3 regions of the Paenibacillus sp. 19GGS1-52 genome follow, and region 1 is predicted to be linked to each of the others. Evidence: predicted binding sites of a transcription regulator. Region 1 holds the regulator's gene; each other region holds the start of a gene.
What was found. The regulator LexA, encoded in region 1, represses DNA repair genes until DNA is damaged. The targets are predictions, from matches to a motif close to CGAACATATGTTCG.

Region 1 (3,281 bases):
TAGTATTCAGCTGAGTACGGAAATTACTGCGGAAATTAGCAAGATACAATTCGCGGAGCTTGGCGCGTTCTGCCGTTTCCTCTTCACTAAGGCCGGTGCTCTTCTGCTTGCGTGCTAATTCGTTAATGCGTGCGACCATTTTATCGAAGTCCAAAACTTTCCCCTCCCCTAATAAATTCATTCTAACTTTGCCATGAGAAAAAGAGCTTGTCAAGGTCTACTCCCTGCAAGCTCTGTCTTATACATGTATGCTGTTCATAATAAATTAATAAATAGGCAATGTAATGATATCTCCAGCCTTAATATTACTGTCCTCTAATCCACTAGATCGTTTAATTCCTTCTATATATACAGCCGTCTTCATATCTGTCGGTTTGTTCTCAAGTGCAATACTCCAAAGTGTATCTCCACGTTCCACAACAACCCGCTTCTCTTGCTTCATTAAAGACACTGATCCTGCAAATACGTTACCAACCACTGTAAAGCCAGATACCACAAGTAGAATTATTAAGGATAACTTTACCAATTGATCTTGCTTGAACATCTTCAATACTCTATCTACCAGTCGACCTGTAATTTCTCTGCTTAATTTCAATTTATCAGATACAGAAATCTGCCCAACAGCTTCGACCTTCTGAGCCTCATCATAGATACTGCGGTATGTGCTATACTTCATCATCAAACATCGCCCTCCAAACACTTGTTCTTACTTTCAAAAATAATATAACACGAACATGTGTTTTGATCAATAGCTTTTTTCGAACAATTGTTCTCTTATTTCGGGAGGTCTATTTTCCAGCTCTAGAATATAAAATATCAATATTTAGCCTCTCTACTTCATTTTAAATTGGTAGATTAGAACTTATGTTTGTGCGAACGGTAGTTCTATGTTATAATTTTCCCAAACATTACTATATGGGGTTGATTCCGATGTCCAAGATTTCGAGTCGCCAGCTGGCGATCCTGGAATTTATACGTAACGAAGTCCGCAGCAAGGGTTATCCACCTTCTGTCCGCGAAATTGGTGAAGCCGTCGGCCTTGCCTCCAGTTCAACAGTACACGGTCACTTGGACCGGCTCGAGAAGAAAGGTCTAATCCGTCGTGACCCAACGAAACCACGTGCGATTGAAGTACTTGGTCAAGATGATTCCGATAATGTTCATCAATTTGCCCAAACCGTTACCCGTGTTCCTGTTCTCGGTAAAGTCACCGCCGGAATTCCAATTACAGCCACAGAGAATATTGAAGATTACTTTCCGCTACCTTCTCATTTCATTGGTGACAACAAAGTATTTATGTTATCTGTACTTGGAGACAGTATGATAGACGCTGGTATTCTGAATGGTGATTATGTCATCGTGCGTCAACAGCAAACTGCCGACAACGGAGATATCGTTGTAGCTATGACCGAAGAAGACGAGGCAACCGTTAAGACCTTTTATAAAGAACGTGATCATATACGCCTGCAACCAGAGAATCCTGCCTATGAACCCTTACGTCTAAACCGCGTTACCATCTTGGGCAGAGTGATCGGATTGTTCCGCGATATCCACTAGTGTTATGCCCTCCTCCAATAAAGACAAAAGGCAGTTCCGCTTCTATGCGGAACTGCCTTTTGTCTTTATTGGAACAAGATGAAACGGGTGCCGTCCTTTATATGGACGGCACCCGTTTCTTCGAAAATATAAGGATAAATTATCGTGTGAAACATATAAATTCTTATATTTCGAAAAAAGTTTATCATAAATTCACCACGCAGAAACCATCTTTCAAGCATCGCCCTCATTGTATTAACAGCCCCGACACTCCACACATATTCTATCCTGAGAGGAGTGATGAATACGATGCCAAATTATCGAATTATCGTTGATTTATCACAACGTATGTTATATCTGCTTGATGATAACACCGTTGTCAGAGGGTTTCCTGTTGGGATCGGCAAAATGCTAACCCAATCTCCCTTGGGCGAATATACAATAATCAACAAGCAGCCTAATCCTGGTGGCCCGTTTGGAGTCTTTTGGATGGGATTATCGAAACCGCATTACGGCATCCACGGAACCAATGACCCTTCCTCCATCGGAAAAGAGGTCTCTCATGGCTGCATACGTATGTATAATGAGGATGTTACAGCTCTTGCAGCAATACTTCCTATAGGAATCCGAGTGACCATAAGAGATTAAAGTATTTCCTTTCTGAGCTTCTGCTTTTACAAAAGAGGTTGTCCTAAATTCATGTACATGGCTTATAGGTCAGCCTCTGGCAACTTCTAAATATTTTTACTGATCTGCGAGGACTTCTGCAATTATATGTCGAATATTGTAACTGGTATTAATACTTGAAGGGAAGTGTCAGGATTGAATAATTCAAAAATAAGAACCCTCGTGGATTTTAAGGTTGATACACTGGGCAAGCTCTCCAATTTATTATTAAATAATGAGCTTGTTAGCGAGCGAAAGGTTAACCTGCTTACGGCCTTTGGCAGTATTCAAGGAAATGTATCTCCCAACAGTTCGAATAAGGAGGATCTATTTAATTTAAAATCATTGATGGATGACGTCATTGTGGACGAGTACATATCATATCTGGAATCTGAGCATCCGGACAAGAACTTCAACTATAACTTCATAGTCCTGGATAACGTTATTGTTAGACCATTCGCCAACTATGAGCTCGCGATTGAATATAAACAACTGATTGTTTATGCAGATCAAATAACAGCTTTTAATTTCTTGTAACCTTAATTTTGGGTGTATCCCTCGGAACAAACTAAACCGGTATTTTCCGAGGGGGGCTCAAAATGCTTTTTTAGGGATATGCACTCGGAATTCAAATCCAGCTCTTCTATATTTAATATCACCCATATTTACAAAATCCGGTGTATATTCGCGAATCGGCCCACAATAATCTACAATACAATCCGGTTGCTCCGTCTTCTTCTGGACTACATATACCTGAACCTGAGCGAGCGCAGCGGTAAAAAGATCGGCATCTGTAGAAAGTACTTTATAAGTATTACTCATGATATCACTCCTATATGAACGTAATTCTAAAGTTATAACTTCACAAAAGAGTATATCACTTCCTGCATACAGGTTGTACAGTCTTATAAATAATATCAAATCGTCTGACGTTTATTCATCAAGCTATTTATTCTCTCTGAACTAATGAGCATGATGATAATATAGGCTACAATGACAAACGGAAAGATCATAAACGAGGTAAGGGCAGCTACCCATCCCAGCAGCGGCGGCAGGATTGCTCCTCCTACATAGGCGAC
Region 2 (3,281 bases), 1.4 Mb from region 1:
AAACCGTGTCAGAAGTAAGAACAAAGCCTATTTTCGAAACAACTGCTTTTCACACTATGAGTTTTCCTTTATAATAATATTAGACATAGGAGAGGAGGCGTCACAATGGGGAAAGAACCGGTGACAGAGCAATTTTTTATTGATAAATTGACCGAAGCCAAGGATCATTTCGAGCGTGCGCTGGATTGTAAACACACGGAGTTTGACGACCTGTATCCCTATATGGTTGAACATCCTCAGTTTTTTTGGTACAAACGCTATGTAGCCTGGTCAGAACTTCTGACAATCAAAGGCTTGTGTGAAGAATTATCTTTCTCTTGGAGAGAAAGCTTTACACCTAACCAAGTGGAGTATCTGGAAACACGAGTGATGTCCGCTAAAGTTCTTGATTTTTGGTTTGAGAAGAATGAAGCGCTGATATAGGAGAGCTTTAGAAGACAAGTACGGTTGTTTATTACTTACACAGGACCCCGATGAATTATCATCTGGGTCTTTTTCTTGAAGAGATTTAGGGTAAACTAGTAGGAGAAGGGAAGTGAACCATGATTAGCGATGAACAATTGGATGCGTACCGTATTTCCGGTGAGAGAATACGTGTCGTACGCGATGGCCTGGAGAGCAATGACGTGAAGGGGATTGTACTTGCCTGGGACGAGACCCAAGTGATGGTCCGCCGACCTAATAAACGAATCGTAAAGCTGGATCGTAATTACTTGTTTCAGCCGTTCACCGAGCCAAGAAAAGATCTCGAAAATATATAATTGTTATTTCATTTCAGGTATGACGTTCAATACAGAACAGCTCCCCACTCAGATCTGAGCGGGGAGCTGTTCTGTTATAGATGTATGAGTCTTACAGTATCGACAGGGGTTAGATAGACAGGGCTAGTTGCTCTAATGAACTTTGTTCTCTGGAGAGGATGGAGAGCTCTGTGGCAAGTCCAAGATAGGCACGCATGCGCAGCAGCATCTCCTTGCGGAAGCCGGGCCACAGGATGTTCATTTCACCCTTGTAGCCTCTGCAGGAATAGCTGGCTTCAACTCCATTCTGATCCTGACGAATGGTGGTAATTCGCAGATCATGGGAGGTCAGCTCACGTGTAACCTCATTTAGCATTAGAGAGGTTTTCTTGGCTCCGCTGGATATTAGCTCCATATAAAGCTGAGGAGTCTTAAATAAGCCGCTCTTGCTGATTACTCGGCAATCACGTTCGAATACTTTATGAATAAACGTTAGCAGCAGATAACTTCTGACAAGGGACAGTTCTTCTGTGGTTATATCTTCAATAATTGCTGGTTTCCGTAGTGTGTTTGGAGTGTTTATCTTAGTAGTCGCCATTATAAATCACCTCATTTATAGTATGCGAACCTTTGTTCTCATTATACATGAAATACACAAACAAAAGCAATAATTATACAAAAAATTATGAAAAAATGGAAAACTAAAAAAGAGTTGACGGATGAATGCCAGCATGGTAAGATCTACTTTGTTGCCGCGAAAGCGAAACATCATAATATGCGGTCATGGCGGAATTGGCAGACGCGCTGGCTTCAGGTGCCAGTGATAGCAATATCGTGGAGGTTCGAGTCCTCTTGACCGCATCATAGTTTTTAAAACACTCTGGAATTATTCCAGAGTGTTTTTTTAGTGCGCCCAGCATGGGCGCTATCTCTAGGGTTGAAGTCCCGAATGGCGAAGGCAGTAGTAGTCATTAGCTTAAGGCAAGGGTGTCCACCGTAAGGTGGAATCTGAAGGAAGCCGGTGGCAAATCTCTGGTCTGAGGAACACGAACTTCATATAAGGCTAGCGTACGTTGGATGAGGTTGCTAAACAAACCAAAGTCCATACTGCCAAAGGCGTACGAGAGTAAATGAAGCAGATAGATGGAGAGGAAGATAGCGTTCTTACCTGGGGAGATCTGTACGGAATGTGGAACAACTTCCATAACCTTACTTGTGAAAGTAAGCTGAACGTACAGAAGTCAGCAGACGCCATAGTACGCTTTCGTGTTGCAACACGAGCGGAAGGGCTGAACATGAAATAGGCATTTGTGCATCTAGGCGTTCAAGATGAGTCATGACAGCAGAACATCCGAAAGGACCTGACGGAAGAAGGAAGCGGTGAATCCCGTGTGGAGCTTCGGCAGGGCAGAATTCATCTTTGGCACAAGAAGAAGGCACAAATCACGTAAAGAGAGGTAAAAAAAATGTTGGAGCCGTTGCTGTCACGGGAAAATCTTCTACAAGCGTTAAAGCGAGTCGAATCGAATAAAGGAAGTCATGGCGTAGATGGGATGTCCGTAAAATCCTTACGCGAACACATTGTACAAAACTGGCAGAAGATACGGCAAGCGATAGAAGAGGGAACCTATGAGCCGAGCCCCGTGCGTCGGGTCGAAATCCCGAAACCGAATGGCGGAGGTGTCAGGAAGTTAGGCATTCCTACCGTGACCGACCGAATGCTACAGCAAGCGATCGCCCAAGTGTTAACCCCATTGTTCGATCCAGAGTTCTCGGAACATAGTTATGGCTTCCGCCCTAAGCGGCGAGGACATGACGCTGTGAGGAAAGCCAGAGTATTCATGAAAGAAGGCTACCGATTCGTAGTCGACCTGGACTTGGAGAAGTTCTTTGACCGCGTCAACCATGACCGTCTAATGATGAAGCTTTCGGAGAAAGTGAAGGACAAGAAAGTCCTGTTACTCATTCGTAAATACCTTCAGTCGGGCGTAATGGAGAACGGGTTCGTTCAACCGACACGAGAAGGAGCACCGCAAGGGGGCCCTTTGAGTCCGTTATTATCTAATATCGTACTAGACGAACTGGACAAGGAATTAGAGAAACGTGGACACCGCTTCGTCCGCTATGCGGACGACTGTAATATCTACGTGAAAACGCTAAGAGCAGGCGAACGAGTCAAGGCATCCGTCACCCGATTCATCGAGACAAGGCTAAAACTGAAGGTCAATCCAGCGAAGAGCGCGGTAGACCGTCCATGGAAACGGAAGTTTCTAGGGTTTAGTTTTAGCATAGACCAAGAGCCGAAAGTGAGAATTGCAAAACAGTCCTTACAGAAAGCGAAGGTTAGAATTCGAGAGATCACCTCCCGAAAGAAGCCGATGAGGATGGAAGAGCGAATGAAGGAACTAAACCAATACCTAATGGGATGGTGTGGGTACTTCTCGCTTGCGGATACGCCAAGTATCTTTCAAAGGATGGACGCGTGGATACGAAGAAGGCTACGAATGTGCCTATGGAAGCAATGGAAGAACCCGCGAACCA
Region 3 (3,281 bases), 1.2 Mb from region 1:
CGCCGCAGCTAACTCCGGGTTTCCCAGTTAGTCCAACGGAAACCGCAACGGTAACAAATAACCCATTAATAACTGCCTCTGCCGGGGTAATCACCGCATCCAAAGAATCGGAGGTAATTTCAGTCGTCACAGGTGAGTTTATTACCCCTTGGTCTAATCCCATGAACAACGGCACTGCAACGGTAACGCAGATAAGTAGCGGCCTCTATCATCTAGAAGTATCTGTTGTACATGGCTTCGGACATAATACAGGCGGAATTGATTCAGATTTCAGCTTTAATGGAACTAAGTATGTTTTCACTAATCCGGAATATCAGGCAGTCCGCCTAACCTTCGACGAGCGTTCGCTCAACATTGATTACCCGGAGGATGTCTTTGGGGGATATAACGCTGAGCCTAAAGGAACCTTTTATTTAAAAAATTCAGGTCCCACTAATGTGCCATTTTTAAAGCGATTATATGATATGTTACAGCTCCAAGAGGATTATAGAGGCTATTTCACAGATGTATTAACCTACATTTTGAGTGACACTGAGCAGATACTGCTCGTTCAAACCAGAAGCAGTTTTGCAGCTGACGATCTATTCTTAGAGAATCTTGTTCTCTTCAATACAGTAGATCAAAGATTTGAACTGCTAGGTAAATTTGCTGGATGGAACTCCAATGAATTAAGTGAAAAATTAGTGACACTACAAGCTAGCCCCGAGCTTATTAATGAGTTGCTGCACAAACAGCAGGCCGACCGCTTCACCGAGCTTAAAATGGAGAAATTCGATAGCCTAGTAGGCTTTGATCCTGATCAAATCAACCTTACCAAGGCTGAAGCCTTTTACGTCGTTACAGGGATTAAGAATGCCACCTCTGTCAGCAACAACAAACGGGATGAGAATAACATTGGCTCCGTCTTTATTACTGAAGTGGATCACTGGGATGACAAGAAGGTCACCATCCATAGCTATGAGAATGTCCGTAACGATGAGGAAGATGAACATACTGCGACTACTGACTGGCTTGAAATCGACCGTTCCACAGGAATGATTACTTCTATATTCTGAGATAGATTTTCTTACGACTTGAAATTAGAATATTTGCTACCATCATACGCGAACATTTATTCCGTACATCTGTTATCGGGGAAAAAGACTCTATGGACCCATGTCTGAAGCTGAAGCTTTAAAAGAATGGTTCGAATTGTTAGGAACGGTAAAGGAATTGTACCTCATTGAAACAGATGAAACGACAGGCAAAATCAAATGTCAGATTGGACCTACCTATCGAAAAAAAAGAAATAGCCCCATCCGGTATAACGCCCGGACGAGGCTGACAATGTGATGCGGCTTGTTTAGAATAAACAGGCTTTTGTGATAATAACTAGCAAGATGAACAGGACCAGAATAGCTCCCGTGGAGGTCCAAGGGCTTACTACTGGACATGGAGCTGGACCTACACCAACTCCACCAACGTTATTTCCACAACCGCAACCATATTCTACACCCATGATTAATTCCTCCTCTTTAATATTGAATACAGCACAGAATATGTCAAAGGCGGATATACCGTTTGGGCAAATTGGCAAAGAAATACCCGCTCAATGTCGATATAGATCAAGGGAGGTGTTGAGATGGACATTGCTGCACTATCTATTGCCATGAGCCAAGCATCCTTGGCTCAATCGGTCAGTGTACGGGTATTCGATCTAGCCAAGGGTCAAGCTGAAACACAAGGTCAAGACATGGTCAAATTGATTGGAAAAAGTATTGACCCTAGTCTGGGAAAAGTGCTTGATATTAGTGTTTAAATCCTTTATGCTTGTAATACAAGAACACTAGTTCCCACCCGTGTCACAGCAAGTAGATTGGAGAGATGCAGCTGAAGAGGCTGCTCCTCCGTCTTCTAGAATATTCATACAGCCCTTTGGGCTTTTCTTTTGGCCATAATACCGAACATATGATCTTATTACGAGGTGAATAGCATGAAATCATACTATCAAATGACTGTACTGGAGAACTGGACGGAGGATTTGTATAAGCGGTTAAGCATTCATAAACCTTCACAAATATCGATTGAGTATATTTCAGAACGGCTGAATGTTTGGGTCCATTTCTTGGATGTGCGAAGTAAGGGGATCGAAGCTTCTGCCGGAATGTACAGTATGTTTATCGATAATCGCCTCCCTGCCAGTCTGCAGCGACTGGAATTTCTCCATGAGCTGTGCCACCTGCTACGCCATGCCGGCAGCCATACGTTAATGACAGAGCACTTTACACAGTCGCAGCAAGATGAGTCTGAACGCTTTATTCTCTATGCGGCAATGCCATACTCCATGATCTCCCGCATGGCATTGCCTGAGCTCCGTGAAGAAGCGGTTAGCTTCCTTGCAGCGGAGTTTCAGGTTCCCACAGAGCTGGCTATCCAGCGCATTGATCAAATTCAAAGACGAGTGTTTCAGGGACAGCTTCTGGCCGTCATGGGAAGGAACGAGGAGCATTCAACCAATGAAGAAATTAATTCACAACATATTCGTTATGAAATGCGGGGATGATACTATTGATGGAATTTACTCGTGAGGGGGAGCGACATGGAAGCCATTAAAGTCATTCAGTTATTGTTGACCCATCCAGATTACAATGTAGATGCAGTGCACCCCGAAATACCGGATTTTGTTGGCATTGAAGCGATTGAAGTAGATCACGAGACCCAAACCTTCTCTATTCTGCTGCAAGAACCCAAGGACGATGAGTTGGAGCTGTAATCCGCTTCCTGAAATACATATATTTCTTATATTTATACAAAAAAAGCACCTTAAAAGGTGCTCGTCTTGTCTTATTGTTATTTAAATTTCAAGACTAAAATCTCTTTCAACACTTCTGTAACATCTCTTTTCGGATCTGAGAATGTCTTATCATAAGGTTCATCATAGAGGCGTTGAGCAAGAGCAACATCAGCTTCAACAATCTGAGCTTCTTTTCCATTAATCTGAACATTCCAAATTAACGGGAACTCATTAACAAGCTCAAACGAAGCCTTGTGGATCCCCTCTTCACTCTTCAACTCATTTAATAGATCGTTTAGAGGATTATTGATCTCCACTCTTCTTGCTTCATTGTTAATAAATACGCTTGAAATATCCTTTTTCCAATCTGTCAAAATAGCACCTCCTTCCTTTGACTTCATTTCAGCAACTCGCAGAATCAAACTCATTATTTATACACAGAGCCAGCATAAGCCGGCACACGCCTGCAACCCATAAAATTACGCGTTAAGCTTATATTATACCTTGT

Region 2: H1230_RS21810 (YhjD family protein) is a predicted target of LexA. The motif match lies at 1,364-1,377, and genes of this name have one in related genera.
Region 3: H1230_RS09480 (ImmA/IrrE family metallo-endopeptidase) is a predicted target of LexA. The motif match lies at 1,941-1,954, and genes of this name have one in related genera.

The regions. Positions count from the first base shown of each region.
Region 1 covers NZ_CP059724.1:3,263,231-3,266,511, reverse strand. Annotated here, with positions in the region: gene H1230_RS15315 (DUF896 domain-containing protein) at 1-154, opposite strand, end outside; gene H1230_RS15310 (LysM peptidoglycan-binding domain-containing protein) at 266-679, opposite strand; gene lexA (transcriptional repressor LexA) at 931-1,557, shown strand; gene H1230_RS15300 (L,D-transpeptidase) at 1,846-2,184, shown strand; gene H1230_RS15295 (hypothetical protein) at 2,359-2,739, shown strand; gene H1230_RS15290 (hypothetical protein) at 2,797-3,024, opposite strand; gene H1230_RS15285 (MFS transporter) at 3,120-3,281, opposite strand, start outside.
Region 2 covers NZ_CP059724.1:4,659,024-4,662,304, reverse strand. Annotated here, with positions in the region: gene H1230_RS21825 (xanthine phosphoribosyltransferase) at 1-2, shown strand, start outside; gene H1230_RS21820 (hypothetical protein) at 106-423, shown strand; gene H1230_RS21815 (hypothetical protein) at 543-761, shown strand; gene H1230_RS21810 (YhjD family protein) at 871-1,338, opposite strand; tRNA gene H1230_RS21805 (tRNA-Leu) at 1,518-1,601, shown strand; gene H1230_RS21800 (hypothetical protein) at 1,871-2,044, shown strand; gene ltrA (group II intron reverse transcriptase/maturase) at 2,207-3,281, shown strand, end outside.
Region 3 covers NZ_CP059724.1:2,022,830-2,026,110, reverse strand. Annotated here, with positions in the region: gene H1230_RS09495 (putative periplasmic lipoprotein) at 1-1,055, shown strand, start outside; gene H1230_RS09490 (hypothetical protein) at 1,343-1,498, opposite strand; gene H1230_RS09485 (YjfB family protein) at 1,622-1,798, shown strand; gene H1230_RS09480 (ImmA/IrrE family metallo-endopeptidase) at 1,973-2,542, shown strand; gene H1230_RS09475 (hypothetical protein) at 2,579-2,752, shown strand; gene H1230_RS09470 (hypothetical protein) at 2,830-3,147, opposite strand.